DNA from 3 places in the Enterobacter cancerogenus genome. Region 2 is predicted to be linked to each of the others. Evidence: predicted binding sites of a transcription regulator. Region 2 holds the regulator's gene; each other region holds the start of a gene.
What was found. Region 2 encodes sigma-54, which starts transcription at its own class of promoters, with help from an activator protein. Its sites were predicted from a motif close to GTTGGCACANNTTTCGCTNT; they were not measured.
Positions count from the first base shown of each region.

Region 1: I6L58_RS06065 (amino acid ABC transporter substrate-binding protein) is a predicted target of sigma-54. The motif match lies at 4,337-4,356, and genes of this name have one in related genera.
Region 3: hypA (hydrogenase maturation nickel metallochaperone HypA) is a predicted target of sigma-54. The motif match lies at 3,784-3,803, and genes of this name have one in related genera.

Region 1 is NZ_CP077290.1:1,295,299-1,302,942, forward strand. Features, by position in the region: gene miaB (tRNA (N6-isopentenyl adenosine(37)-C2)-methylthiotransferase MiaB) at 1-37, shown strand, start outside; gene I6L58_RS06045 (PhoH family protein) at 209-1,255, shown strand; gene ybeY (rRNA maturation RNase YbeY) at 1,252-1,719, shown strand; gene corC (CNNM family magnesium/cobalt transport protein CorC) at 1,809-2,687, shown strand; gene lnt (apolipoprotein N-acyltransferase) at 2,693-4,231, shown strand; gene I6L58_RS06065 (amino acid ABC transporter substrate-binding protein) at 4,629-5,534, shown strand; gene gltJ (glutamate/aspartate ABC transporter permease GltJ) at 5,691-6,431, shown strand; gene gltK (glutamate/aspartate ABC transporter permease GltK) at 6,431-7,105, shown strand; gene I6L58_RS06080 (amino acid ABC transporter ATP-binding protein) at 7,105-7,644, shown strand, end outside.
Region 2 is NZ_CP077290.1:3,261,598-3,269,241, reverse strand. Features, by position in the region: gene I6L58_RS15460 (calcium/sodium antiporter) at 1-924, shown strand, start outside; gene kdsD (arabinose-5-phosphate isomerase KdsD) at 938-1,924, shown strand; gene kdsC (3-deoxy-manno-octulosonate-8-phosphatase KdsC) at 1,939-2,505, shown strand; gene lptC (LPS export ABC transporter periplasmic protein LptC) at 2,502-3,077, shown strand; gene lptA (lipopolysaccharide ABC transporter substrate-binding protein LptA) at 3,046-3,600, shown strand; gene lptB (LPS export ABC transporter ATP-binding protein) at 3,607-4,332, shown strand; gene rpoN (RNA polymerase factor sigma-54) at 4,380-5,813, shown strand; gene hpf (ribosome hibernation promoting factor) at 5,836-6,123, shown strand; gene ptsN (PTS IIA-like nitrogen regulatory protein PtsN) at 6,206-6,697, shown strand; gene rapZ (RNase adapter RapZ) at 6,743-7,597, shown strand; gene npr (PTS phosphocarrier protein NPr) at 7,594-7,644, shown strand, end outside.
Region 3 is NZ_CP077290.1:3,760,301-3,767,944, forward strand. Features, by position in the region: gene flhA (formate hydrogenlyase transcriptional activator FlhA) at 1-79, opposite strand, end outside; gene hypE (hydrogenase expression/formation protein HypE) at 144-1,154, opposite strand; gene hypD (hydrogenase formation protein HypD) at 1,151-2,272, opposite strand; gene I6L58_RS17730 (HypC/HybG/HupF family hydrogenase formation chaperone) at 2,276-2,548, opposite strand; gene hypB (hydrogenase nickel incorporation protein HypB) at 2,539-3,402, opposite strand; gene hypA (hydrogenase maturation nickel metallochaperone HypA) at 3,406-3,756, opposite strand; gene hycA (formate hydrogenlyase regulator HycA) at 3,967-4,431, shown strand; gene I6L58_RS17750 (4Fe-4S dicluster domain-containing protein) at 4,502-5,110, shown strand; gene hycC (formate hydrogenlyase subunit 3) at 5,107-6,921, shown strand; gene I6L58_RS17760 (respiratory chain complex I subunit 1 family protein) at 6,923-7,644, shown strand, end outside.

The DNA of each region.
Region 1 (7,644 bases), 2.0 Mb from region 2:
AGTAAACGATTCTGGCGTGGGCATTTACCAGCCCTAATCCTTCTGGCCTGCCTTTCCGGCAGGCCTTGTAATTCCTTTCTTCACCCCCAATATGCATAGCAATGCTTGCGCCTTTATTCTATGGCGTGAATAATTTCATTAATGACGGTTTTATGATGCCCCTCGGTGATGAGCTAACGGGCCTTCTGAACAATCAAAGAGGAACGGTTTGAATATAGACACGCGTGAAATTAGCCTTGAGCCCGCAGACAACGCTCGCCTGCTGAGCCTGTGCGGGCCGTTTGATGACAACATCAAACAACTGGAGCGACGTCTGGGTATCGAAATCAATCGTCGCGATAATCATTTCAAACTCACCGGCCGCCCCATCTGCGTTAACGCGGCGGCGGATATTCTGCGTAGTCTGTATGTTGATACCGCCCCGATGCGCGGCGAAACGCAGGACATCGAACCGGAACAGATCCACCTCGCCATCAAAGAGGCGCGCGTGCTTGAACAAAGCGCGGAAAGCGTGCCGGACTACGGCAAGGCGATCAACATCAAGACCAAGCGCGGCGTCATCAAACCACGCACGCCGAACCAGGCGCAGTACATCGCCAATATCCTCGACCATGATATTACTTTCGGCGTCGGCCCGGCGGGTACGGGTAAAACCTATCTTGCCGTCGCCGCGGCGGTGGATGCCCTGGAGCGCCAGGACGTTCGCCGCATTCTGCTGACGCGCCCTGCCGTGGAAGCGGGTGAAAAGCTGGGCTTCCTGCCGGGCGATTTGAGCCAGAAGGTTGACCCGTATCTACGCCCGCTGTACGACGCGCTGTTCGAGATGCTGGGCTTTGAGAAAGTCGAAAAGCTCATTGAGCGCAACGTGATTGAAGTGGCGCCCCTGGCCTACATGCGTGGCCGTACGCTCAACGATGCGTTCATCATTCTTGATGAAAGCCAGAACACCACCATCGAACAGATGAAGATGTTCCTGACGCGTATCGGCTTCAACTCAAAAGCGGTGATTACCGGTGACGTCACGCAGATTGACCTGCCGCGCAGCACCAAATCTGGCCTGCGCCACGCAATTGAAGTGCTGGCAGAGGTCGATGAAATCAGCTTTAACTTCTTCCACAGTGAAGATGTTGTGCGCCACCCTGTCGTGGCACGCATTGTAAACGCTTATGAGGCCTGGGAAGAGGCCGATCAGAAGCGCAAGGCCGAACTGGCCGCAGAACGTAAGCGCGACGCGCAGGAGCAAGAACATAAATGAGTCAGGTGATCCTCGATTTACAGCTGGCCTGTGAAGATAATTCCGGCATGCCAGATGAGGCACAGTTTCAGACGTGGCTGGACGCCGTTATCCCCCAGTTTCAGGAAGAATCAGAAGTTACGATTCGCCTGGTGGACGAAGCGGAAAGCCACGAACTTAACCTGACCTACCGTGGGAAAGATAAGCCGACCAACGTACTCTCTTTCCCGTTTGAAGCGCCACCGGGCATGGAAATGCCGCTGCTGGGCGATCTGATCATCTGCCGTCAGGTGGTTGAGCAGGAAGCGAAAGAGCAGCAGAAGCCGCTCGACGCCCACTGGGCGCATATGGTGGTGCACGGCAGTCTGCATCTGCTGGGCTACGACCACATCGACGATGACGAAGCGGAAGAGATGGAGTCCCTCGAGACAGAGATAATGCTTGCTCTGGGCTATGAGGATCCGTACATTGCCGAGAAAGAATAGTCAGTCCATTGACCGACTCACATGCTGCCGCGCAGGGATATAGCGCGGCGGTAAACGTTGAACTAACAAGAGAACCCTTAACAAACGCCATGAGCGACGACAATTCACACAGTAGCGACAACACCAACACTAAAAAGGGATTTTTCTCCCTCATCCTGAGCCAGCTTTTCCACGGTGAACCAAAAAACCGTGATGAACTGCTGGAGCTGATCCGTGATTCCGGGCAAAACGACCTTATCGACGACGATACGCGCGAAATGCTCGAAGGCGTCATGGACATTGCCGACCAGCGCGTCCGCGATATCATGATCCCCCGATCGCAGATGATCACCCTGAAACGCAACCAGACGCTGGACGAGTGCCTCGATGTGATCATCGAATCTGCCCACTCGCGTTTCCCGGTCATCAGCGAAGATAAAGATCACATCGAAGGGATCCTGATGGCAAAAGATCTGCTGCCGTTTATGCGCAGCGATGCCGAAGCCTTCAGCATGGAAAAAGTGTTACGCCAGGCCGTGGTTGTGCCGGAAAGTAAACGTGTGGATCGGATGCTGAAAGAGTTTCGCTCTCAGCGTTACCACATGGCGATTGTGATTGATGAGTTTGGCGGCGTGTCCGGTCTGGTCACTATCGAAGATATCCTTGAGCTTATCGTGGGCGAAATCGAAGACGAGTATGACGAAGAAGAAGATATTGACTTCCGTCAGCTCAGCCGCCACACCTGGACGGTGCGCGCGCTGGCCTCGATTGAGGACTTCAACGATGCATTCGGCACGCACTTCAGCGATGAAGAGGTGGACACCATTGGCGGGCTGGTGATGCAGGCCTTTGGTCATCTTCCGGCGCGCGGCGAGACCGTTGACATCGACGGTTACCAATTCAAAGTCGCCATGGCCGACAGCCGACGTATTATTCAGGTTCACGTCAGAACGCCGGACGACTCACCGGTGCCAAAACTGGAAGATTAATGTAAATGGCATTTGCCCCATTGCTTGAACGCCAGCGCGTCCGTTTGCTACTAGCGCTGTTGCTCGGAGCCAGCGGTACGCTGGCTTTTTCTCCTTACGACATCTGGCCTGCTGCCCTCCTCTCCCTGATGGGATTACAGGGGTTAACCCTGAATCGCCGCCCGGTGCAAGCCGCTGCTATTGGCTATTTCTGGGGTCTTGGGCTGTTCGGTTCCGGCATTAACTGGGTGTATGTCAGCATCGCTCAGTTTGGCGGAATGCCGGGCCCGGTAAACGTCTTCCTGGTGGTCCTGCTCGCCGCCTACCTTTCGCTGTATACCGGCCTGTTTGCCGGCATTCTCTCTCGCCTGTGGCCGAAAACGAGCTGGCTGCGCGTTGCCATCGCCGCACCGGTTGTCTGGCAAATTACCGAGTTCCTGCGCGGTTGGGTGCTGACTGGCTTCCCGTGGCTGCAGTTCGGCTATAGCCAGATCGACGGCCCGCTAAAAGGGCTGGCACCGGTAATGGGCGTTGAGGCGATAAACTTCCTGCTGATGGTGGTGAGCGGCCTGCTGGTGCTGGCGCTGGTAACCCGCAACTGGAAAGCGCTAGTCGCCGCCCTCGTACTGTTCGCCCTGCCTTTCCCGCTGCGCTATATCCAGTGGTATAACCTCGTGCCCGAGCGCGCGACGCAGGTTTCTCTGGTGCAGGGGGATATCCCGCAGTCGATGAAGTGGGATGAGAACCAGCTGATCAACACCCTGAAAATTTACGCCGGAGCCACCGAGAAGGTGATGGGTAAATCTCAGCTGATTATCTGGCCGGAATCCGCGATTCCCGATCTGGAAATCAACCAGCAGCCGTTCCTGAAGATGATGGACGCCCTGCTGCGCGCACACGGCAGTACGCTGATCACCGGGATTGTAGACGCGCGTCTGAACACGCAAAACCGTTATGACACCTACAACACCATCATCACGCTTGGCAAAGACAGCGAGTACAGCTACACCTCGACCGATCGCTACAACAAGAACCACCTTGTGCCGTTTGGCGAATTTGTTCCGCTGGAGTCAATTCTGCGCCCGCTGGCACCGTTCTTCGATCTGCCGATGTCTTCATTCAGCCGCGGCCCGTACGTTCAGCCGCAGCTGCACGCGCACGGCTTTGCCCTCACGGCGGCCATTTGCTATGAGATCATCCTCGGCGAGCAGGTACGCGATAACTTCCGCCCGGATACCGACTATCTGCTGACCATCTCGAATGATGCGTGGTTTGGTAAGTCGATTGGCCCGTGGCAGCACTTCCAGATGGCGCGTATGCGTTCCCTGGAGCTGGCGCGTCCGCTGCTGCGCAGCACCAACAACGGCATTACCGCCGTGATTGGTCCGCAGGGGGACATTCAGGCCATGATCCCGCAGTTTACCCGCGACGTGCTGACCACGACCGTGACGCCAGCCACCGGCCTGACGCCATACGCCCGCACCGGCAACTGGCCGCTGTGGATTTTGACCGCGCTGTTTGGTTTTGGCGCCGTGCTGATGGGCCTTCGTCAGCGTCGTCGATAATCTCAATTCTTCCTGCCGGGTGGCGCTGACGCTTACCCGGCCTACTTTCTCCATTTCGCTTCTGAAGGCGTAGCCGCCACCCGACAATCCCCTCACTACTCCAATTCTGGCACGTCTATTGCTTTTATTTCTCCACGCAAACGCAATCTGGCTTAACGTGCACCTGACCGCACCAGCACTGAGCGTCCCTGGCACCGAAACGGTGCAATGAGAGATTTTTGCCTCTGAATGGTGCGGCGCGCTTCGCAAAAATAAACAATAACGCAGCAAAATCTTTACATTAAGCCAGACTAAATGTTAACAAGCTTGCATAACACTGCACTCGCGTTGCGCGAGATATAACAACATCACAATGGGTATCAATGCGTCACTGGCGCTGATAAGAAAGGAGTTGGGTATGCAATTACGTAAACTGGCCACAGCAATGCTGGTTATGGGAATGTCCGCAGGCGTCGTTCACGCTGAAGACGCGCCGGCTGCCGGAAGCACCCTCGCCAAGATTGCCAAAAACGGCGTGATCGTGGTCGGCCACCGTGAATCTTCCGTCCCGTTCTCTTACTACGATAACACGCAAAAAGTCGTGGGCTATTCACAGGACTACTCCAACGCCATCGTTGAAGCTGTGAAGAAAAAGCTGAACAAACCAGACCTGCAGGTGAAGCTGATTCCAATCACCTCGCAGAACCGTATCCCACTGCTGCAAAACGGCACCTTTGATTTTGAATGCGGTTCCACCACCAACAACCTGGAACGCCAGAAACAGGCCGCCTTCTCCGATACCATCTTCGTCGTGGGCACTCGTCTGCTGACCAAGAAAGGCGGCGACATTAAAGATTTCGCGGATCTGAAAGGTAAAGCGGTTGTCGTGACCTCCGGTACCACTTCAGAAGTGCTGCTCCACAAGCTGAATGACGACAAGAAAATGGATATGCGCATCATCAGCGCGAAAGACCACGGCGACTCCTTCCGTACGCTGGAAAGCGGTCGTGCCGTCGCGTTTATGATGGATGACGCTCTGCTGGCGGGTGAACGTGCGAAGGCGAAGAAACCAGACAACTGGGAGATCGTCGGTACCGCGCAGTCAAAAGAAGCCTACGGCTGTATGCTGCGTAAAGACGATGCGGACTTCAAAAAACTGATCGATGACACCATCGCGCAGGCGCAGACCTCCGGCGAAGCGGCAAAATGGTTCGACAAGTGGTTCAAGAACCCGATTCCACCGAAAAACCTGAACATGAACTTTGAACTGTCTGACGACATGAAAGCGCTGTTCAAATCACCAAACGACAAAGCTCTTAACTAATTAGAAATACAGGGGCGGGATCTCCTGCCCTCTCGATTGTCGGGAAGCATGGACAGACTCTACGCTGAGTGGCTCGTTCCCCACTCAGCGCGAAAAATGAGCTTCTCACCAATCTTCGAGGGTAGCGCTGCTACCCTTTTTTTTCTGGAGTTTATTATGTCAATTGACTGGAACTGGGGCATCTTTCTACAGCAAGCCCCGTTCGGCAACACCACCTATCTTGGCTGGCTGTGGAGCGGCTTTCAGGTCACCGTGGCGCTATCGATAACGGCGTGGATCATCGCGTTTCTTATCGGTTCGCTGTTCGGTATTCTGCGCACCGTCCCCAACCGTTTCCTCTCTTCTCTTGGCACGCTCTATGTGGAACTGTTCCGTAACGTTCCGCTGATTGTGCAGTTCTTTACCTGGTATCTGGTTATCCCGGAACTGCTGCCGGAAAACATCGGCATGTGGTTCAAGGCCGAGCTGGATCCGAACGTGCAGTTCTTCGTCTCCTCGATGCTGTGTCTGGGCCTGTTTACCGCTGCGCGCGTGTGCGAGCAGGTGCGTGCCGCCATTCAGTCGCTGCCACGCGGGCAAAAGAATGCGGCCCTGGCAATGGGGCTGACCCTGCCGCAGGCCTACCGCTACGTGTTGCTGCCTAACGCCTATCGCGTCATCGTGCCGCCGATGACCTCAGAGATGATGAACCTGGTGAAAAACTCGGCCATCGCCTCGACCATCGGTCTGGTGGATATGGCCGCGCAGGCGGGCAAGCTGCTGGATTATTCCGCCCATGCGTGGGAATCCTTTACGGCCATTACGCTCGCCTATGTTCTGATAAACGCTTTCATCATGCTGGTGATGAACCTGGTTGAACGCAAAACTCGCCTGCCGGGCAATCTGGGGGGTAAATAATGTACGAGTTTGACTGGAGTTCTATCGTTCCTTCCCTGCCTTACCTGCTTGATGGCCTGGCGATCACGTTAAAGATCACCGTGATTGCCATTATCGTCGGGATTGTCTGGGGCACCCTGCTGGCAGTGATGCGCCTGTCGAGCTTTAAGCCGCTCGCCTGGTTTGCAACGGCCTACGTTAACGTCTTCCGCTCTATCCCGCTGGTGATGGTGCTGCTGTGGTTTTACCTGATCGTTCCCGGTTTTCTGCAAAACGTACTGGGGCTGTCGCCAAAAACCGATATCCGGCTGATCTCCGCCATGGTGGCGTTCTCCATGTTCGAGGCCGCGTACTACTCCGAGATTATTCGCGCCGGTATTCAGAGCATCTCCCGCGGGCAATCCAGCGCGGCGCTGGCGCTGGGCATGACGCACTGGCAGTCCATGAAGCTGATTATTCTGCCGCAGGCGTTTCGCGCCATGGTTCCGCTCCTGCTGACGCAGGGCATCGTCCTGTTCCAGGATACGTCGCTGGTCTACGTTCTGAGCCTGGCGGACTTCTTCCGTACCGCATCCACCATCGGCGAACGTGACGGTACGCAGGTTGAGATGGTCCTCTTCGCGGGCGGGGTCTATTTTGTGATTAGTTTAAGCGCGTCGCTGTTGGTCAGCTGGCTGAAGAAAAGGACGGTATAATGATTTCCCTGAAAAATGTTTCTAAATGGTATGGGCACTTTCAGGTGCTGACCGACTGCTCCACTGAAGTGAAAAAAGGCGATGTGGTGGTCGTGTGCGGGCCGTCCGGGTCCGGTAAATCGACGCTGATCAAAACCGTCAACGGCCTGGAGCCGGTGCAGCAGGGTGAAATTGTGGTCAACGGCACGAAGGTCAATGACAAGAAAACGAACCTTGCTCAGCTGCGTTCTCACGTCGGCATGGTGTTCCAGCATTTTGAGCTGTTCCCGCATCTCTCAATTATTGAGAACCTGACCCTGGCGCAGGTGAAAGTGCTTAAGCGTGATAAAAAAGCGGCGCGTGAGAAAGGGCTGAAATTACTGGAACGCGTCGGGTTGACGGCCCATGCCGATAAATTCCCGGCACAGCTATCCGGCGGACAGCAGCAGCGCGTAGCGATTGCGCGAGCCTTGTGCATGGATCCGGTGGCGATGTTGTTCGATGAACCGACTTCGGCGCTCGATCCGGAGATGATCAACGAAGTGCTGGACGTGATGGTC
Region 2 (7,644 bases):
GCTGACCGTTTGGTGTTTGCCGCATCAATCCTGTGCCGGCTGTTGGGCGTCCCGCCTATCGTCATTGGGATGACGGTGGTCAGCGTCGGAACCTCTCTTCCGGAAATTATTGTTTCAGTCTCGGCATCGCTGCATGGCCAGGTTGATCTGGCGATTGGCACGGCGATTGGCTCAAACATCGTCAACATTTTACTCATTTTAGGCTTAGCCGCCCTGCTGCATCCATTTCGCGTACATTCTGATGTTCTGCGCCGCGAACTGCCGCTAATGTTAGTCGTAAGCCTGCTGGCTGGCTACGTGCTGCATGACGGCGTGTTGAGTATTGATGACGGCATTTTCCTGCTCGCGCTGGCCGCGATTTGGCTGCTGTATAGCGTTAAAATTGCCCGTAACGCCGAGAAACAAGGAAATGACACCCTCACGCGCGAGCATGTCGCTGAACTGCCGCGTGAGGGGACGCTACCCGTCGCCCTGCTGTGGCTGGGCGTCGCGCTGATCATCATGCCAATGGCCACGCGTATGGTGGTGGATAACGCGACCGTGCTGGCGAATTACTTCGCGATGAGCGAACTGACAATTGGCCTGACGGTGATCGCCATCGGGACCAGCTTGCCGGAACTCGCCACCGCCATTGCGGGCGCGCGTAAAGGCGAAGATGATATCGCGATAGGCAATATCATCGGCTCGAACATTTTCAATATCGCGATTGTCACGGGATTGCCGGCGCTGATCGCGCCGGGGCCGTTTAACCCGATGGTCTTCTCGCGCGATTACGGCGTGATGCTGCTGGTGAGCGTGATATTTGCCCTGCTCTGCTGGCGCAAGCAGCGACAGATTGGTAAAGGCGCAGGCGCGCTGCTGACGGGTGGTTTTATCGTATGGATGGCGATGCTGTACTGGCTTTCGCCTCTTCTCTCTGGGTAAACGGAAACGCATTATGTCGCAAATAGAATTGCAGCCGGGTTTTGACTTTCAGAAAGCAGGTAAAGACGTTCTGGAGATTGAACGTGAAGGCCTGGCGCAGTTAGATCAGTACATTAATCAGGATTTTAGTCTGGCCTGTGAGAAGATGTTCTACTGTGCCGGTAAAGTCGTGGTGATGGGTATGGGCAAATCCGGCCACATTGGGCGCAAAATGGCGGCGACTTTTGCCAGCACCGGCACCTCGTCCTTTTTTGTCCATCCTGGTGAAGCCGCACACGGCGACCTGGGTATGGTCACGCCGCAGGACGTCGTGATCGCCCTGTCGAACTCGGGCGAGTCCAACGAGATTTTAGCGCTGATCCCGGTTCTGAAGCGGCTGCAGGTGCCCCTGATTTGCATGACCAGCCGTCCGGAGAGCAGCATGGCGCGCGCCGCCGATATCCACCTGTGCGTGAAAGTACCGAAAGAAGCCTGCCCGCTGGGTCTGGCACCGACCTCCAGCACCACCGCGGCGTTAGTCATGGGCGACGCGCTTGCCGTTGCGCTACTGGAAGCACGCGGCTTTACGCCCGAAGATTTCGCCCTTTCTCATCCCGGAGGCGCGCTGGGGCGTAAGCTGCTGCTGCGGGTCAACGATATTATGCACACCGGCGACGAGATCCCTCACGTAAGCAAAGAGGCCTCGCTGCGCGATGCGTTACTGGAAATCACGCGAAAAAATCTGGGCATGACGGTTATCTGCGATGACCTGATGAAAATCCAGGGGATCTTCACCGATGGCGACTTGCGCCGCGTGTTTGATATGGGTGTGGATGTCCGCACGCTGGGCATTGCCGACGTCATGACGTCAGGCGGCATCCGCGTGCGTCCCGGCACGCTGGCGGTTGAAGTGCTCAACCTGATGCAGTCCCGTCATATTACCTCAGTGATGGTTGCCGATGGCGACCAACTGCTGGGTGTGGTACATATGCATGATCTGCTGCGCGCGGGCGTAGTGTAATGAAGGATAAGACAATGAGTAATGCGGGTGCATCCCTTGCAACCTGTTATGGCCCGGTCAGTACCCACATGATGGCAAAGGCGGAAAATATTCGCCTGTTGATCCTTGATGTGGACGGTGTGCTCTCCGACGGCCTGATTTATATGGGCAATAACGGCGAAGAGCTGAAAGCATTTAACGTACGCGACGGCTACGGCATTCGCTGTGCCCTCACGTCAGGCATTGAAGTTGCTATCATCACAGGACGGAAAGCTAAACTGGTAGAAGATCGCTGCGAAACGCTGGGGATTACCCATCTCTATCAGGGGCAGTCTGACAAAATGATGGCCTTCAGGGATTTACTGGGGAAACTGGCTGTCGCGCCGGAAAACGTTGCCTACGTGGGCGACGATTTGATTGACTGGCCGGTCATGTCAGAGGTGGGGCTGAGTATCGCCGTTGCCGACGCCCATCCGCTGCTTATTCCGCGCGCTGACTATGTTACTCACATTAACGGTGGCCGCGGTGCCGTACGTGAAGTCTGCGATCTGCTTCTGCTGGCGCAGGGCAAGCTTGATGAGGCCAAAGGGCAATCGATATGAGTAAAACCAGACGTTGGGTTATCATTCTGCTGACGCTTGTCGTACTGGTACTGATTGGCGTGAATCTCGCTGACCGTGACGATACGCAACCGGATACGGTCAACACAAGCGATCCAACCTACAAAAGCGATCACAGCGATACCGTGGTATATAGCCCGGAAGGTGCGCTGAACTATCGCCTGATTGCCCAGCACGTTGAATATTTCTCAGATGATGGGGTCTCGTGGTTTACCAAACCGGTGATGACCACTTTTGATACGGATAAAGTCCCGACGTGGTCAATCAAGTCTGACCGCGCAAAACTGACGAATGACCGTATGCTTTATCTGTATGGCCATGTTGAGGTCATCGCCCTGACCGCTGATGCTCAACTGCGCAGAATCACCACGGATAACGCCCAGATCAACCTGGTTACCCAGGACGTGACATCTCAGGATCTGGTCACATTGTACGGCACGACATTTAATTCCAGCGGTTTGAGAATGCGCGGGAACTTACGCAGCAAAAACGCCGAGCTGATTGAAAAGGTTAGAACCTCCTATGAAATTCAAAACAAACAAACTCAGCCTTAAAGTACTTATCGCCAGCGCACTGCTGGCCGCCAGTCTTCCCGCGCTCGCTGTGACTGGTGATACCGAACAGCCGATCCATATCGAGTCTGACGCCCAGTCGCTTGATATGCAGGGTAACGTCGTCACCTTTACGGGCAACGTCGTCATGACCCAGGGCACCATTAAAATTAACGCCGACAAAGTGGTGGTCACCCGCCCTGGCGGCGAGCAGGGTAAAGAGATCATTGATGGTTACGGCAACCCTGCCACCTTCTACCAGATGCAGGACAACGGCAAACCGGTAAAAGGCCGCGCCTCGCATATGCATTACGAGCTGGCGAAGGATCTGGTTATCCTGACCGGTAACGCCTATCTGGAACAGCTGGACAGCAACATTACCGGCGACAAGATCACCTACCTGGTGAAAGAGCAGAAAATGCAGGCCACCAGCGAGAAAGGGAAACGCGTCACCACCGTGCTTGTGCCTTCGCAGCTGCAGGACAAAGGCAAAGGCCAGGCCCCGGCACAGAAGAAGAGTAACTAATTCGTTATGGCAACATTAACTGCTAAAAACCTCGCGAAAGCGTATAAAGGCCGCCGCGTCGTCGAAGATGTCAGTCTGACCGTCAACTCCGGCGAAATTGTGGGCCTGCTTGGCCCTAACGGTGCAGGTAAAACCACCACCTTCTACATGGTGGTCGGTATTGTGCCGCGCGATGCAGGTAACATTATCATCGACGATGAAGACATCAGCCTGCTGCCGCTGCACGCGCGTGCACGCCGTGGTATCGGCTACCTGCCGCAGGAAGCGTCAATCTTCCGTCGCTTAAGCGTCTTCGATAACCTGATGGCCGTGCTGCAGATCCGTGACGATCTGACCAGCGAGCAGCGCACCGACCGTGCGAACGAGCTGATGGAAGAGTTCCACATTGAACATCTTCGCGACAGCCTCGGTCAGGCGCTCTCTGGCGGTGAACGTCGCCGCGTTGAGATTGCACGTGCGCTGGCCGCTAACCCGAAATTCATCCTGCTGGATGAACCTTTCGCGGGCGTTGACCCCATTTCCGTTATTGATATCAAACGCATTATTGAGCACCTGCGCGATAGCGGGCTTGGCGTACTTATCACTGACCATAACGTCCGTGAAACGCTGGCCGTCTGCGAACGCGCCTACATTGTTAGCCAGGGCCATCTGATTGCCCACGGTACGCCGCAGCAAATCCTCCAGGATGAGCATGTTAAGCGCGTGTACCTTGGGGAAGACTTCAGACTCTGATAGGGTAGAGGCAACGTAGCGCCGAACCGGAGAAAAATGCTCTGAATATGAAGCAAGGTTTGCAATTAAGGCTGAGCCAGCAACTGGCGATGACGCCGCAGCTCCAGCAGGCGATCCGTCTGCTGCAGCTGTCCACGTTAGAACTTCAGCAGGAGCTCCAGCAGGCGCTGGACAGCAATCCGTTGCTGGAGCAAACCGATCTTCATGACGAGGTAGACACCCAGCAAACGCAAGACGCAGAAATGCTCGACACCGTTGATGCGCTCGAACAAAAAGAGATGCCGGACGAGCTTCCGCTGGATGCCAGCTGGGATGAACTCTACACCGCCGGTACCCCTTCCGGAACGCGTGCAGACTACCAGGACGACGAGCTGCCGGTCTACCAGGGCGAAACCACCCAGTCTCTGCAGGATTACCTGATGTGGCAGGTGGAGCTTACGCCGTTCTCCGATACCGATCGCGCCATTGCGACCTCCATTGTCGATGCCGTGGATGACACAGGCTATCTGACCGTCACGCTGGACGACATTCTGGAAAGCATCGGCGACGAAGACGTTGAGCTGGAAGAAATTGAAGCCGTGTTAAAGCGCATCCAGCGCTTCGACCCGGTCGGTGTGGCGGCGAAAGATCTGCGCGACTGCCTGCTGATCCAGCTTTCGCAGTTCGCCAAAGAGACGCCGTGGATTGACGAAGCCCGCTTAATCATCAGCGATCATCTGGATCTGCTCGCCAACCATGATTTCCGTTCGCTGATGCGCGTCACGCGTCTGAAAGAAGAGGTGCTGAAAGAGGCGGTGAATTTAATTCAGTCCCTCGATCCGCGTCCCGGCCAGTCGATCCAGACCAGCGAACCGGAATACGTGATCCCTGACGTGCTGGTGCGAAAGCATAACGGTCGCTGGGTGGTTGAACTGAATTCAGATAGCATCCCTCGTTTGCAAATTAACCAGCAGTACGCCTCCATGTGCACCAGCGTTCGCAACGACTCCGACAATCAATATATTCGTAGCAACCTTCAGGAAGCGCGATGGTTGATCAAAAGTCTGGAGAGCCGAAATGATACGCTGCTGCGCGTAAGCCGCTGTATTGTCGAACAGCAGCAGGCGTTCTTCGAGCAGGGCGAAGAATTTATGAAGCCGATGGTGCTGGCAGATATCGCCCAGGCCGTCGAGATGCATGAATCAACCATTTCCCGCGTGACCACGCAGAAGTATCTGCACAGTCCGCGCGGTATTTTTGAGCTTAAGTATTTCTTCTCCAGCCATGTGAATACCGAAGGCGGCGGCGAAGCCTCGTCAACGGCAATCCGTGCACTGGTGAAGAAGTTGATCGCCGCGGAAAACCCCGCGAAGCCACTGAGCGACAGTAAGTTGACCACCCTTCTCTCCGATCAGGGTATTATGGTGGCTCGTCGTACCGTTGCGAAGTACCGAGAGTCTTTATCCATTCCGCCGTCTAACCAGCGTAAACAGCTGGTCTGACTCAACCGATAAGGAAGACACTATGCAGCTCAACATCACTGGACAAAACGTCGAAATTACTGAGGCCCTGCGCGATTTCCTGAACACGAAGTTCGCGAAATTAGAGCAGTATTTCGAAAGGATCAACCAGGTCTATATTGTGTTGAAAGTGGAGAAAGTGACTCATATCTCGGATGCCACCCTGCACGTAAACGGGGGTGAACTGCATGCGAGTGCGGAAGGGCAAGACATGTACGCGGCTATCGACGGCTTGATTGATAAGCTTGCACGACAGCTCAATAAACATAAAGATAAACTGAAACAACACTAATTGTCCGGGCAGTTAACGGGTGCAGGAAGGCCTGTTGTGAAACACAACAGGCCGTTTGTACAGTTAGCGCTTAGGTGAAATTATGATGAACAACGATTCCGCTCTTCAATTGAGCAATGTCCTGAACCAGGAATGTACCCGCAGTGGCGTTCACTGCCAGAGCAAGAAACGTGCGCTGGAGATTATCAGTGAGCTGGCCGCAAAGCAGTTGGGCCTGCCGCCGCAGCTGGTATTTGAAGCGATTCTGACCCGTGAAAAAATGGGCAGTACCGGTATCGGCAACGGCATCGCGATCCCGCACGGCAAGCTGGAAGAAGACACCCTGCGTGCCGTCGGCGTGTTTGTGCAGCTCGAAACGCCCATCGCGTTCGATGCCATTGATAATCAGCCGGTCGATCTCCTCTTCGCCCTGCTGGTGCCTGCCGATCAGACGAAAACCCATCTGCATACGCTGTCACTGGTTGCTAAGCGACTGGCCGATAAAACCATTTGCCGTCGACTGCGCTCAGCCCAAAGTGATGAGGAGCTGTATCAAATTATCACTGAAGCAGAAGGCAATCAGGATGATGCATAACCGGGAGATGGCCTTCACATCTGTTGCCCTGAGGAGAAACGGAACATGGTGTTGATGATCGTCAGCGGTCGTTCAGGGTCGGGGAAATCCGTCGCCCTGCGCGCGCTGGAAGATATGGGCTTTTACTGCGTAGATAACCTGCCGGTGGTGCTCTTGCCCGAGCTGGCTCAAACGCTCGCGGACAGGCAGATCTCGGCGGCAGTGAGTATCGACGTCCGCAACATGCCAGAGTCGCCGGAAGTGTTTGAGCAGGCGATGAGCAACCTGCCGGAGGCTTTCTCGCCTCAGCTGCTGTTCCTTGACGCCGACCGTAACACGCTGATCCGTCGCTACAGCGACACGCGTCGTTTGCACCCGCTCTCCAGTAAAAACCTCTCACTGGAAAGCGCCATCGATCAGGAGAGCGACCTGCTGGAGCCGCTGCGTTCCCGCGCCGACCTGATTGTCGACACCTCCGAAATGTCCGTCCACGAGCTGGCAGAGATGCTGCGTACCCGTCTACTGGGAAAACGCGAGCGTGAACTGACAATGGTGTTCGAATCCTTCGGCTTTAAGCACGGTATTCCGATCGATGCGGATTATGTCTTCGACGTGCGCTTCCTGCCGAACCCCCACTGGGATCCCAAACTGCGTCCTATGACCGGTCTGGATAAGCCCGTCGCGGCGTTCCTCGACAGACACACAGAAGTTCACAATTTTATCTACCAGACGCGAAGCTACCTTGAGCTATGGTTACCTATGCTGGAGACCAACAACCGTAGCTACCTGACGGTGGCGATTGGCTGTACCGGCGGTAAACATCGCTCGGTTTATATTGCCGAGCAGCTGGCCGATTACTTCCGCTCACGCGGCAAGAACGTTCAGTCCCGTCATCGCACGCTGGAAAAACGTAAAACATGACCGTAAAACAGACCGTTGAGATCACCAATAAGCTGGGTATGCACGCC
Region 3 (7,644 bases), 500 kb from region 2:
AATCGGGCTGCTGTAAAAGAGTGCGTGTGATGTCAAACAGGCCCTGCTGTCCAAGATCGCTCATCGGTGTATACGGCATTATTGCTTTCCAATAGAAACTGGCAAAAAAGAGAACGTCAGCGCTGACCGCTTATGGCGCGGTTCTAGCAAATTCGGGGTAACGGTTCGGCGTGCGGCAGATCCAGCGTGCGCTTCACGCCGTAAAGCCCGGTCAAACGCACCCCTTTGCGTTCAACCACTTCACCAATAATGGCGGCCTCTTTCCCTAACGGATGGGCGCGCAGTTCTGCCAGTACCGCGTCGGCAGCCTGGCGTTCAACGCCAATCGCCAGCTTGCCTTCATTGGCAAAGTTTAGCGGATCGAGCCCCAGCAGCTCGCAAAGCCCGCGCACGGCAGGCTTAACGGGCAGGCTGCGCTCGTTCAGTTCAATTCCACAGCCGCAGCGTGCGGCGAACTCGTGCATCACAGCATTAACGCCGCCCCGGGTGGCGTCGCGCAGGGCTTTCACCCCAGGTATTGTGCGAAGCGTCTGGATAAGGGGCGTCAGCACCGCGCAGTCGCTGCGAAGCTCACCGTCCAGCCCCAGACCTTCGCGCAGGTTAAGGATAGTCGCCCCGTGGCAGCCCAGCGTGCCGGTGACTAACAGCACGTCGCCCACGGCAAGCTGCTGTGCGCCCCAGTGAATATCCGCCGGGATCGCCCCCATTCCTGCCGTATTGATGAACAGTTTATCCGCCGCGCCGCGCTGCACGACCTTGGTATCGCCGGTGACGATAGCGATCCCCGCCTCGCGCGCGGTCTGCGCCATGCTGGCGACAACCGTTTTGAGTGTCTCCATCGGCAGCCCCTCTTCGAGGATAAACCCGCAGGAGAGGTAGCGTGGCACCGCGCCACTGACGGCCACATCATTGGCGGTACCGCAAACAGCCAGTTTGCCGATATCTCCGCCGGGGAAGAACAGCGGATCGATGACATAGCTGTCGGTGGAGAACGCCAGCCTGTCGCCCTGGGCGGTAAGCGTGGAGAGCGCAATGCGCGCCTGATCCTCCTGCTCGGCCAGCCAGGGGTTGTTAAAGGCGTCCATAAACAGCTGATTGATGAGCTGCTGCATCGCCTGTCCGCCGCTGCCGTGCGCCATTTCCACGGTCTTCATGCTTCACTCTCCTGATTGCGATACTGATACCACGCGGCGCAGGCCCCTTCGGAGGAGACCATCAGCGCACCGAATGCGGTTTGCGGGTTACAGGTGCTGCCAAATAACGGGCACTGATGAGGTTTGCATTTGCCGGTGAGCACCTCGCCGCAGCGGGCGTCAGGATCGTCGCACACCTGCTGTGGCTGCGGGCGGAAATGCGCCTCGGCATCGAAGGAACGATACGGCGGCGTCAGGTGTACGCCGGATTCGGCAATCAGCCCCAGCCCGCGCCATTCGCTGTTGCCTTCCACTCTGAACACCTCGCGAATGGCCTGCTGCGCATGCACATTCCCCTCGTCCGGCACCACGCGGCGATACTGATTTTCGACGACGCTCAGAGCCGCTATTTTCTGCTCAACCAGCATGGTCACGCCTTGTAGTAGATCAAGTGGTTCGAAACCAGCTACCACTAATGGGCGATGGTACTCCCCGGCGATAAAACCATACGCCTCAGTACCGATCACCATGCTGACATGGCCCGGCGCGAGAAAAGCATCAATACCGTTGTCCGGCTCTTCAAGCAGGCTGCGAAGGGTGGGAATGAGCGTGATGTGCTGACAGAAAACGTAAAAATTGCCGATGTTGCGGGCTTTCGCCTGCTGGAGTGTGATGGCCGTTGCGGGCATAGTGGTTTCAAAACCCAGCCCAAAAAAGACCACTTTTCGCGTCGGATTGTCGGCCGCCAGCTTCAGTGCATCCATTGGTGAGTAAACGATGCGGATATCCGCGCCGCGCGCTCTGGCCTGCAGCAGCGAGCCATTTTTGCCCGGCACGCGCATCGCATCGCCGAAGGTGCAGAAGATCACCTCCGGATGGTGGGCAATCTCAAGGCAGCTGTCGATACGCCCCATCGGCAACACGCACACCGGGCAGCCGGGGCCGTGAATGAATTCGATGTTTTTCGGCAGCAACTGGTCAAGGCCAAACTTAAAGATAGCGTGGGTGTGTCCACCGCAGACTTCCATGATGCGTAACGGTTTTTCGGCGGTGTACTCAAGTAATAATGCGCGGGATTGCAGATGGTCAATCAGCTGCATCACCTGTTCAGGGGCACGGTATTCATCAACGTAGCGCATAGATTACCGTTCCTCGCCGTACAGCAGTGCGCCCACATCCGGCTCCACGTCAAACATGTTTTGCAGCGCGTCGAGCGTATCCCGGGCCTCCGCTTCGTTAATCACGCTCATCGCAAAGCCAACGTGAACCAGCACCCACTGACCAAGCCGTGATGCGCCGGTGTCATCGGTGCTGCCCACCAGCGTCAGGTCGACATCGCGCAGAATACCGCACACGTCCACTTTGGCCTGATTGCCGTCAATAGCGTGAATTTGTCCGGGTACGCCTATGCACATCGTTCACGCTCCAGCCAGTTCAGCCAGTGTTCCATGCCCTCGCCGCGCGTGGCGGAGACCAGCAGGATCTCAATATCCGGATTCACTTCCCGGGCACAGGCCAGGCATTTCTCCACGTCGAAGTTGAGGTAAGGCAGTAAATCCACTTTGTTTAGCAGCATCAGCGAGGCGGCGGCAAACATATGCGGATATTTCAGCGGTTTGTCCTCCCCTTCGGTGACGGAGAGCACGGCCACCTTATGCCGCTCGCCCAGGTCGAAGCTCGCCGGGCAGACCAGGTTTCCGACGTTCTCGATAAACAGAATGCCGTTATCCGCCAGCGGCAGACGCGGCGCGGCGTCGGCAATCATCTGCGCATCAAGGTGGCAGCCTTTACCGGTATTAACCTGAATGGCGGGCGTGCCGGTTTCACGAATGCGCGCCGCGTCATTCACCGTCTGCTGATCGCCCTCTATTACCGCACAGGAGACGCGCGCATTCAGGCGTTTGAGGGTTTCGGTAAGCAGCGTGGTTTTGCCGGAGCCGGGGCTGGAGACCAGATTCAGCACCAGCTGGTTACGCGCATCAAAGCGGGCGCGGTTGCGGGCTGCGAGCTGGTTATTTTTGTCGAGCACGTTGATCTCCACCTCCAGCATCTGGCGCTGGCTGATGCCCGGAGCGTGAGTGCCGGCTGCGCCGTGTCCGTAGTGCAAATCGCCCTCAACGGACCGTTTCGGCGTGAAGGTGACCCCGGTGAATGCCGCCGCCGGGCGCGGCGCAGGGGAAAAGGGGGCTGAGCGAAACGCGGAGTGGGGACGGTGTTCATCCCCTTCAATATACAGGTTGCCTTCAGCGCAACCGCAGGTACTGCACATACGTTACTCCTTCTCAATTTCGAGGCGTTGGATCTGCATGCCGTCATCCGCCACGATGCGCAGCCCCGCACACTGGCAGAGCGGGCAGCGCTGAACCTTTGATGACAGCAGGGTGACGTACTGCTGGCACTGCTCGCACCAGCACTCCGCCTGCTGCTCCTCAATGTGAAGTTCGCAGCCTTCCGCCAGCGTGCCGCGACACACCAGCTCAAAGCAGAAGGTGAGGGCGCTGGTTTCGACGCAGGAAAATGCGCCGACTTTCAGCCAGACGCCCGTCACGCGTTTGGCGTGGTTGTGTACTGCCTGCTGTTCGATAAGTTCCAGAGCCCGCTGGCAGAGGGTGATTTCGTGCATGACGCCTCCTCAATGAATTGACCCTGTAATGCAATAACAGTGCCAGCTTGATTTCCCTTAAGGGGTGACGATGTCAACGCTGTCGAAATGACACGTCGACACCGACGATGTGACAGGGCTGTCCAGATTAAAGCCTATGTAAATCAATACATTAAAAACTGGCATGGAATCTGCTTAATAGCCGAAATCTTCACTAACCGGATGCGTTTTATGACTATTTGGGAAATCAGCGAAAAAGCCGATTACATCGCACGGCGTCATCAGCAGCTGCAGGAGCAATGGCACCAGTACTGCAACTCTCTGATTCAGGGCATTACCCTGTCGAAAGCCCGTCTTCACCACGCCATGAGCTGTGCGGCGCAGGGGGATATGCGCTTTGTCCTCTTCGGCCATTTCACGATTTTCGTCACCCTGGCGAACACCTTTAACAGCCACACCATTGAGTACTACGTCGAAACAAAAGCGGGTGAAAAACAACGGATTGCACAGGCGCAGCTGATGTCCGACGGCATGATCGATGGTCACGTCTCCAACCGCGATCGCCAGCAGGTGCTGGAGCACTATCTGGAAAAAATCGAGCCGGTATACAACGGCCTGTACGCAGCGGTTGAACATGACCTGCCTGTCAACCTGAAACAGCTGGTGGCGGCAACGACGCCAACGCACGTTGCCTGATCCCCGAGTGTCGAGAAGTGTCGAGAAGACATCTTTTCGTCAAAAATGACTATCACCAGAGGATTGCCCGGTGAACCGTTTTGTAATTGCTGACTCGACGGTCTGTATTGGCTGTCGAACCTGTGAAGCGGCGTGTTCGGAAACGCACCGCCTGTACGGTCTGCAGTCCATGCCGCGCCTGCGCGTCATGCGTAATGAAAAAGAGTCTGCCCCGCAGCTCTGCCACCACTGTGAAGATGCCCCGTGCGCGGGCGTCTGCCCGGTCAACGCCATTACCCGCGTTGAGGGGGCCGTGCAGCTGAACGAAAGCCTGTGCGTGAGCTGCAAGCTGTGCGGCATCGCCTGCCCGTTCGGCGCGATTGAGTTTTCCGGCAGCCGCCCGCTGCATATCCCGGCGAATGCCAACTCGCCCAAAGCGCCGCCTGCGCCTCCCGCGCCGGCACGCGTAAGCACGCTGCTGGACTGGGTGCCCGGCGTGCGCGCCGTCGCGGTGAAGTGCGACCTGTGCAGCTTTGATGAGCAAGGCCCGGCCTGCGTACGCACCTGCCCGACCAACGCGTTGATTCTGGTCAACATCCGCGACATCGCCCGCACCAGCAGGCGTAAACGCGAGCTGACCATCAACACCGACGTGGGCGATCTTTCTCTGCTGCAGGCATTTAACGAGGGGGCACAATGAACGCCGTGACGATGATGAACACCGGCGTAGCGGTCTTTGCTGCTGCTGCCGTACTGGCGACGATCTTCTCCTTCTCTACAGCGTTCAGCGGCTGGATTGCCGGTATCGGCGGGGCCGTTGGCAGCGTGCTGACGCTGGGCGCGGGCGGCGTGGTGCTGCTCGGCGGCGGGCGCGTTTACACGGTGATGCCGTTTGTCCATCACGCGGTGCAGGTCACGCCGCTGAACGCGATCTGGCTTATCACGTTCGGCCTGTGCGGGCTGTTTATCAGCGTGTTTAATATTGACTGGCACCGCCATCCGAACGCCAGCGCCAACGGGCTGCTGGTGAATCTGCTGATGGCGACGGCGGTCTGTGCGGTTACCGCCAGTAACCTTGGGGCGCTGGTGATGATGGCGGAAATCATGGCCCTGTGCGGCGTGTTCCTGACGGGCTGCACCGCCTCCGGCAAGCTGTGGTTCGCGCTGGGCCGCCTCGGTACGCTGCTGCTGGCGCTGGCCTGCTGGCTGGTGTGGCAGCGTTTTGGCACGCTGGACTTCGCTGCGCTCGACGGCCAGACGCTGGGCAACGACGTCTGGCTGCTGGGCGTGGTGGGCTTTGGTCTGCTGGCGGGCATTATCCCGCTGCACGGCTGGGTGCCGCAGGCGCATGCCAACGCCTCTGCGCCCGCCGCCGCGCTGTTCTCGACGGTGGTGATGAAAGTTGGCCTGTTCGGCATTCTGACGCTGACGCTGACGAGCGGCCAACCGCCGCTGTGGTGGGGCGTAGTGCTGCTGTTAGCCGGGATGATCACCGCGTTCGTCGGCGGGCTTTACGCGCTGATGGAGCACAACATTCAGCGTCTGCTGGCGTACCACACCCTGGAAAACATCGGCATTATCCTGCTCGGCCTTGGCGCGGGCGTCACCGGGCTGGCGCTCAGCCAACCGGCGCTGATTGCCGCCGGGTTTATCGGCGGGCTCTACCATCTTATCAACCACAGCCTGTTTAAAAGCACCCTGTTCCTCGGGGCGGGCAGCGTCTGGTTCCGCACCGGTCATCGCGATATCGAAAAGCTCGGTGGGATCGGTAAAAAAATGCCGGTCATTTCGCTCGCCATGCTGGTGGGGCTGATGGCGATGGCCGCGCTGCCGCCGCTGAACGGATTTGCCGGAGAGTGGGTGATTTATCAGTCCTTCTTCGCGCTCGGTCAGAGCGAGGCGTTTATCGCACGGTTGCTGGGGCCGCTGCTGGCCGTTGGGCTGGCGATCACCGGCGCGCTGGCGGTGATGTGTATGGCGAAAGTCTACGGCGTTACCTTCCTCGGTGCGCCGCGTACGCGTGAAGCGGAAACCGCCCGCGCTGCGCCCGTGCTGATGACGATAAGCGTCGTTGCCCTCGCGCTGTGCTGTATTGCGGGCGGGGTCGCTGCCCCGTGGCTGATCCCGCTTCTGGAAAGCGTTATTCCGTTGCCGCTTGCGACGGCGCACACCGGGGTTTCCCAACCGATGATCGCGCTGCTGCTGATTGCCTCTCCGCTGCTGCCGTTTGTGCTGATGCTGTTCTTCAGGCGTGACCGCCTTGGTTCCCGCGCGCGCGGCGCAGCCTGGGCCTGCGGCTATGAGCATGAGCAGTCGATGGTGATCACCGCGCACGGTTTTGCCATGCCGGTGAAAGAAAACTTTTCCGCCGTGCTGAAGCTGCGCCACTGGCTAAACCCGGCAGGACGGGTGCCCGGCTGGCAGAGCGCCGCCGCGCCCGCGCTGTTCCGCCGACTGGCGGTTATCGAGCTGGCGGTGCTGGTAGTGATTGTGATTTCACGAGGAGCCTGACATGAGTCTGTTTCTGGCAATACTTCAGGCGCTGGTGTTATTCGCCGTCGCGCCTTTGCTCTCCGGGATAAGCCGCGTGGCGCGCGCCCGGATGCACAACCGTCGCGGGCCTGGCGTGCTGCAGGAGTACCGCGATCTGTTCAAACTGCTTGCGCGTCAAAGCGTGGCCCCGGACGCCGCAGGCTGGGTGTTCCGCCTGACGCCCTTTGTGATGGTGGGCGTGATGCTGACCATCGCGACCGCGCTGCCGGTGGTGACCGTGGGGTCGCCGCTGCCGGCGCTGGGCGATCTGATCACCCTGATCTACCTCTTTGCCATCGCGCGCTTTTTCTTCGCGATTGCGGGCCTCGACACCGGTAGCCCTTTTACCGGTATCGGTGCCAGCCGTGAAGCCATGCTCGGCGTACTGGTCGAGCCGATCCTGCTGCTCGGACTGTGGGTCGCCGCGCAGGTCGCCGGATCAACCCACATCAGCTTTATCACCGATACCGTTTATCACTGGCCGTTTGCCCGCACCATTCCGCTGGTCCTGGCGCTCTGCGCCTGCGCGTTCGCCACCTTTATTGAGATGGGCAAACTGCCTTTTGACCTCGCGGAAGCGGAGCAGGAACTGCAGGAGGGGCCGCTCACCGAATACAGCGGCTACGGCTTTGCGGTACTGAAGTGGGGCATCAGCCTTAAGCAACTGGTGGTGCTGCAGATGTTCGTTGGCGTCTTCTTCCC